DNA from 2 places in the Mycetocola sp. Y444 genome. Region 1 is predicted to be linked to the other one. Evidence: predicted binding sites of a transcription regulator. Region 1 holds the regulator's gene; the other holds the start of a gene.
What was found. The regulator HspR, encoded in region 1, represses chaperone genes until heat shock. The targets are predictions, from matches to a motif close to AAGTTGAGTCNNNNNGACTCAACTT.

Region 1 (3,398 bases):
GCGTCGAGTGCACGTTCGCCGGACAACTCATCCTGATGCGTACGGATGCCTGTGGCCCCGTCGTGCGCCGCAGCGAGGGTGAGTGCGCCGTACCGGTCGCCGACGACAACGGTCTCTCCGCTGCCCGCTGCGCGGAGTGCGTCAGCCGCTGTTTCGAGGATGAGCCTGTCGCTGGCGTCAAACGCGAAGAGATTGTCGGCTTCGATGTCTGGCCAGCGGCGGAGCCGGTCGAAGGCGAAGTCAGTCACCTGTTCAGGGTATCTCCCCGGCTCACACCGATTCGCCTGGTTCGCCCCGGTCCGGCATCCCCGGACCGGGCGAGCTCGGTCTGCGGTCAGCCCTGGCGGTTCTTCGGTTCCCCGTCGGACGGATCTGTGCGCCCTCGAGCCGGTTCAGCCGGGGTCGGCGTCCCCGGGTTCGATACTCCCGGTGCCTGTGCCCCCGGTGCCTGTCCGGCGTGCGTCGTTCCGGCGTTCGGGGTACCTCCGTGTGTGGTGCCGACTGGGGTGTTCGCACCGACGCCGTGCTCACCACCGGCGGACACCCGGTGGTCTGCTGGCGCCTGTTCCCTGAAGACGTGAGCCATCCACCACCAGCTGAGCAGACCGATAGCCGCATTCACGACGAGACTGATGAGCAGGAAGAGCAGGGCAAGACCGAGCGCTGTCGGTGCAAAGTTGACGCTGTCCATCCACTGCATCTGGCCCGGGTCTCCGAAGTTGCGGAAGTCGTCAGGATCGTTGAAGTCCGGGTCCCACACATTGAAGAGACCGGTGATCGGCGAGCTGAGCGCGCTGAGGAAGAAGTTCCCGACGACGGCGATTCCGAGTCCGCTCCAGGTCACGGCAACCGGTCTGTTGACCGAGTGGCTGCGCAGGATCCACAGGCTGGAGAAGTAGCCGAGGAGCCAGATGATGATGCCGAGTATCAGGGCACCGATGAGCCACGGAAGCAGGGTCGACCATGCCTCTCCGATGAAGCTCTCGATCTCCTGGGGCTGTGGTCCTCCGTTGGGAGAGAAGTCATCGGGATCGTTTCGGGCGGCCCAGCCGATAATCGTGCCGAGGAAGGCGCCGAGCAGAGCGATGACGAGCGGGATGGCGATCATGGTGAAGCCGAGAGTCATCAGCGTAAACCCGACGGCACCGGCGATCATGGCCCCGCGGCGCTGGCGAGGAGCAAGCGGCGGCCGCGGCGGGGTGACCGGACCGGCAGCGCGGGGAACATAGTTTCTCGGCGGCTGGGGACCACCCGGACGAGGCGGGTACCCCGGCTGCGGCGGGTAGCCCGGCGGGTAGGGTTGACCACCCTGCTGGGGCGGATAACCGCCCTGTTGCTGCGGATAACCACCCGGTTGTGGCGGGTATCCACCCTGCTGGGGGGAGCCAGCCTGCTGGGGGTAACCGGCCTGGGGGTAACCGGCGTGCTGCTGCGACGGGTAACCCGCATGCTGCTGCGGGTAACCGGACTGGGGCTGACCCTGGTTGATCGTGGGCGAGGTTCCGGCCTGCTGGCCCGGCACCTGCTGGCCGCTTATCTGCTGGCCCGGCATCTGGTGAGCCGGCGCCTGACTCGCATCGGGAGGAGGAGGGGGCGGGCTTCCGGGAGGTGGCGCCTGGGGCGATCCTGGTGGTGGGCCACCGGCGGCGTTCGAGCCCGTCGGTGGCGGTGTCTTGGCTTCAGCGCGTGGTTTGCTTTTCCTGCCCGCCGGCGGCTTCTGCTCGCTCATGCGGTCAGCATAGACCGGGACCTCCCGGGCCGAAAGGGACTAACGCTGGAACGGTCTCCAGACGACGAGCTCGGTCCGGCGCTGTGCCCTCGTGCCGCTCTTGAGCGGCACGACGTCGCCCTGCGAACCGGCGGCGAAGACCCGCCGGCCGGGTGATTTGAGCATCTCATCAGCGAGCGCGTGTTCAAGCTCGCGAACACGCGATGACAGCGAAGCGACCTCGTTCTCGAGGGCGAGAATGCGGCCGATGCCCTCGAGGCTGACGCCCTCGGCACTCAGTTTGGCGACCTCGCGCAACTGCACGACATCCCTCATCGAGTACCGGCGGGACTTGCCGGCCGTTCGGGTTGGCGAGACGAGGCCGAGCCGGTCGTACTGCCGCAGTGTCTGCGGGTGCAGTCCGGCCAGCTCGGCCGCTATCGCGATCGCGAAGATCGGCGAATTCTCGTCCACGCTCTATCCCCTCGCGCGTGCGATCAGGTCTTCGCGAGGGTTTTCTCGGGGTTCCACCTCGTGGAATCGCTCGAGGGCCTCGCGTGCCTCAGCGCTCAGGTGCGACGGCACGGCTACCTGGACAACCGCGAGCAGGTCGCCGGTGCCCTTCGAGGTAGCGACGCCCCTGCCCTTGACCCGGAGCACACGACCGGACGGCGTTCCCGGTGCGACTCGCAGCCGCACGGGTTCCCCGCCGAGTGTCGGCACCTCGATCGTCGCGCCGAGCGTTGCCTCGACGAACGTCACGGGGACGTTGACGCGCAGGTTGAGTCCGTCGCGCTCGAACACCGGGTGCTTGCGCACGGATACCGACAGCACGAGGTCACCCGCTGGCCCTCCGTCCGGAGACTGGTGGCCCTTTCCGCGCAGCTTGATCTTCTGCCCGTCGGCGACACCCGCGGGGATCTTGACCTTGATCGTCCGCCCCTCCGCGGTCTGCAGGGTGATGGTGTCACCCTTGACCGCGGTGAGGAAGTCGATAGTGGTGGATGCCGTGACGTCACGTCCCGGCGTCGGGCCACCGAACCCACGGTAGCCACCGGAGGGCTGGCCGAAGCCACCGCCCCGGCCGAAGACGCCACCGAGGATGTCCTCGAAGTCCGCCTGCTGGTAGCTGGTGCTCGTGCCACGAGCACCCCCACCGAACATGCCGCCGAAGACATCGTCAAAACCGCCGGCCTGTCCGCCGCCACCGGGAGCGGTGAACCGTGCACCGGATCCCATGGCGCGAACCGCGTCGTACTCCTTGCGCTGTTCCGGGTCGTTGAGGACCGAGTAGGCCTCGCTGAGCTCCTTGAACTTTGCTTCGGCCTTCGGGTCGCCCGCGTTCGAGTCCGGATGGTATTTCCGCGCAAGCTTGCGGTAGGTCTTCTTCAGTTCAGCCGGCGTGACATCCTTCTTCACGCCAAGAACCTTGTAGAAGTCCTTGTCGAACCAATCCTGACTTGCCATCGTTCCTACTCGGCGGGAACAGCGACGACGACCTTCGCCGCGCGGAGGAGGGTCGAGCCGACCATGTAGCCCGTCTCAACGACATCGAGAATTGTTGCGATCTCAACGTCGGGGCTCGGCTGCTGGAAAATCGCCTCGTGGATGTTGTGGTCGAACGGTTCACCCTTCGCGCCAAACGGGACAAGGCCCAGTTTGGTGACGCTCGTGCGGAGCTTCGCGGCGA
Region 2 (3,398 bases), on a different contig from region 1:
CGGGCTTCTCGCTCTTCGGCGATTCGACGGCATCCTCGTCGGTGGCCAGGCGATGCCGCTCCCGCTTCTCGCGCGCGTTGAACAACTGGGCCTCCCGATCTATCGCACCTACGGATCGAGTGAGACCTCGGGTGGCTGCGTCTACAACGGGGTCCCGCTTCCCGGTGTGCGCGTCCGGGTGGTCAACGGTGAGGTCGAGCTGGCGGGCCCGATGCTCGCGGAAGGGTATCTCGGCGACGACGCGCTCACCGAACGAACTTTTGTTGTCGATGACGGTCTGCGCTGGTATCGCACCGGTGACCTCGGGGAATTCGAGGACGGCGTCCTCCGGGTGACCGGGCGTGCCGACAACGTCATCATTTCCGGCGGCGTGAACGTCTCCCTCGACCGGGTCGAACGCGTGGTCAGGGGAATTCCCGACCTGGCGGAATCTGTGGTCGTTCCCGTGGCGGACGACCGGTGGGGAGAGGTTCCCGTCGTCGTCACGGTCGGACGGCATCCTGAACTGTCTGACATTGCGGATGCCGTGGCGGTCGCGCTGGGCAAACCGGCCAGGCCAGCCCACGTCGTCCGTCTCGACTCGATGCCAACCCTGCCGTCCGGTAAACCCGACCGGCTCGCGATCGTCGCGATCGTTGCGGTCACGCTCGGTTCTGAGGACGCGCAGACCGCCGAGCCGTAGTCCGCCCGCCGGCCACGCCAGCCCGCACAATCGGTCGCCTCCGGCGGACCGCCTGGGCTGACCGGGTAAGCGAAAAGGCCGGGGCATGACGCCCCGGCCTTTCGCTTTTGCTCACTCGGCAGCCGACGGTTCAGCAGATCGCGCCGGAGTCAGCCGCTCAGGAGCCGCTGCCCGACTCGGAAACCTGGAGCGTGTCCTGCGGCTCGTTGGCGAGCGAGACCTCGATCTTGCGTGGCTGGGCCCGCTCCGAAACAGGGATCAACACCCGCAACACTCCGTTGGTGTAGTTCGCCTCAATGCGCTCGGTGTCGATGCCCTGACCGAGGTTGAGTTGCCGCAGGAAGGTACCGGTCATCCGCTCTCGTGCCAGCCACTTCACGCCCTCGCCCGTGCTCAGGGTGCGCTCCGCGCGGATCGTCAGCAACTGGCCGTCAACATCGATGTCGACGGACCCCGGGTCGATGCCTGGGAGATCGGCCTCGAGTACGTATCTCTCGCCCTCGCGATACAAATCGACGGGCATCAGGCGCGGTCCGTGCCTGAGCAGGGAATCAGTCACACGGTCGAGTTCACGGAAGGGGTCGAAGTTCAGTGCCATAAGAAAGTTTCTCCTTTGCTTCACTGGGTTAAACAGGTACTGATCGTGAAGTTGAGTCGGTCAGACTCAAGTTCTGGCAGACATGCTAGCACCGGTGGTGAAAAATCAAAATGACGGCACTCGCGTACTGTGGCGCGCAACAAAACCCGTCACGTCGTAGCTGTAAACTCCTTGCGGACAGAGGGAGGTTGCCAGGTGGCAGCTAAGCAGCAGAGACTCACGCCGCCCACGGCACCGGCAGCATCGAAGCGAAAGGGCAAGAGCGGGAACCCCGCGGCACGTGTGTACGCCGATGTTCGCCCGGCCCGGTTCAGCGACTGGGTCGCCGGAGCGCGCATCCCGACCCTGCCGATGTCGGTCTCCCCGGTGCTCGTCGGCACCGGCGCGGCGATCGCGGCGAGCGACCCGGGTGAGTACCACTGGGTGCGTGCCCTGCTCTGCCTCGTCATCGCGGTGAGCCTCCAGATCGCGGTCAACTACGCGAATGACTACTCAGACGGCATCAGGGGTACCGACCGCGACCGTGTCGGTCCGTTCCGTCTCGTTGGCAGCGGCAAGGCGACGCCCAAGGCCGTGCTCACCGCTGCACTGATCTTCTTCGGCATCGCGGCTGTTGCTGGCCTGGTTCTCACCGTTCTCACCCAGCTGTGGTGGCTGATCGCCGTCGGCGCCGTCGCAATAGTCGCTGCCTGGTTCTACACCGGCGGCAAGCGCCCGTACGGATATCTGGCGCTCGGTGAGCTCTTCGTTTTCATCTTCTTCGGTCTCGTGGCCACACTCGGCACCACCTACGCGCAGGTCATGGACCTCACCCAGGAGGCATGGCTCGGAGCGGTCGGCGTCGGTCTCATTTCCGTTGCGACGCTCATCGTCAACAACATCCGTGACATCGAGCAGGACCGCGTCGCAGGCAAGCGCACCCTGACGACGTTCCTCGGAACGATCCCCAGCCGCATCCTGTACATCGTGTGCCTGCTGGTTCCGTTCGGCATCGCCGCCTGGATCGCGCTGCTTTACCCGATCGCCTGGTTCGCGCTCTTCGCGCTCCTCGCTGCGCTTCCCGCGGCGATCATCGTCGCAACGGCGCGGACGGCCAGGGAGTACATCCTCGCGCTGAAGCTGACCGGACTCACCCAGCTGCTCTACGGCATCGCGCTGTTCTGGGCGTTCTGGAAGTAGCTCAGCGCTCGGTTGGTGAGCGGGACTCGTCTGTGTTCCGCTCATCCACCGTGTCCTCGGCATCCACCGTGTGCTCGGTGTCGACCGTGCCATCGGCGTGCGCTACGTGCGCGGTGTCTTCCGCGTCTTCGTCGGCGGTGACCGGCGTGCGGTTACCGTGGCGGCGGTCGTACAGTTCTGCCGCGACCTGCTCGCGCGGCTGCCTGAGGAAGATGTACGACAGGCTCAGCCCGATGATCGCGGCGAGCACCGTCGCAACCCACGGCTCGAAGCCCAGGAAGAGAAGCAGGGCAAGGGGAACCGCGAAAGCGAGCAGGCGGAGCACCGTGTAGGTCACAACGGGGGGAATGCGTTTCACGGGATCAAGTGTATGCGCGCCAGTCTGGGAGGACGCTCGCCGGTGCAGCGTCCGTGATCCCCTCCCCGGGGTAATTCACAGAATGACGACTACGATGAAGGTATGCGTTGGCTCGTGATTCTCCTCGTTGTGGTGGTAGTCGCAACGATCTTCGCCGTGATCGATTGCGCCATGATGGCGAGGGAGAGAGTGCGGGGCCTGTCCAAGCCCGTCTGGCTCGTCGTGATCGTGTTGTTGCCGGTTCTCGGCCTCATCCTGTGGTTCACGATCGGTCGCGCGAGGGTCACCCAGGTCGCCCGTCCGCGGCTCGCTCCAGACGACGACCCCGCCTTCATCGGCACCCTCGGCCGCGATAAGGAGCAGGACGAACGCATCCGTCGGCTTGAAGAAGAACTCGCCGCCCTCGACTCGGACGCCGCAGAGCCCGACGAACCGGGCAAGGCCAAGCCCACGCCGGACAAGCACCCGGACCCCAAGCAGGAGCCTGACGACACGGGCAGGGCGGATGCCTGACGCCAGTCCGGCAACCGATTACTCGCTCGCACTTCTCGAGGAATGCATTCGGCAGGGTGTCACCGACA

Region 2: AC1C2M_RS07670 (Hsp20/alpha crystallin family protein) is a predicted target of HspR. The motif match lies at 1,329-1,353, and genes of this name have one in related genera.

Annotation. Positions count from the first base shown of each region.
Region 1 covers NZ_JCAIUB010000003.1:645,308-648,705, reverse strand. The annotation lists gene AC1C2M_RS14595 (class I SAM-dependent methyltransferase) at 1-248, opposite strand, end outside; gene AC1C2M_RS14590 (DUF2062 domain-containing protein) at 335-1,729, opposite strand; gene AC1C2M_RS14585 (heat shock protein transcriptional repressor HspR) at 1,769-2,182, opposite strand; gene AC1C2M_RS14580 (DnaJ C-terminal domain-containing protein) at 2,186-3,175, opposite strand; gene AC1C2M_RS14575 (nucleotide exchange factor GrpE) at 3,181-3,398, opposite strand, start outside.
Region 2 covers NZ_JCAIUB010000002.1:181,449-184,846, forward strand. The annotation lists gene AC1C2M_RS07665 (AMP-binding protein) at 1-682, shown strand, start outside; gene AC1C2M_RS07670 (Hsp20/alpha crystallin family protein) at 840-1,280, opposite strand; gene AC1C2M_RS07675 (1,4-dihydroxy-2-naphthoate polyprenyltransferase) at 1,476-2,459, shown strand; gene AC1C2M_RS07680 (DUF4229 domain-containing protein) at 2,461-2,817, opposite strand; gene AC1C2M_RS07685 (PLDc N-terminal domain-containing protein) at 2,920-3,330, shown strand; gene menD (2-succinyl-5-enolpyruvyl-6-hydroxy-3-cyclohexene-1-carboxylic-acid synthase) at 3,323-3,398, shown strand, end outside.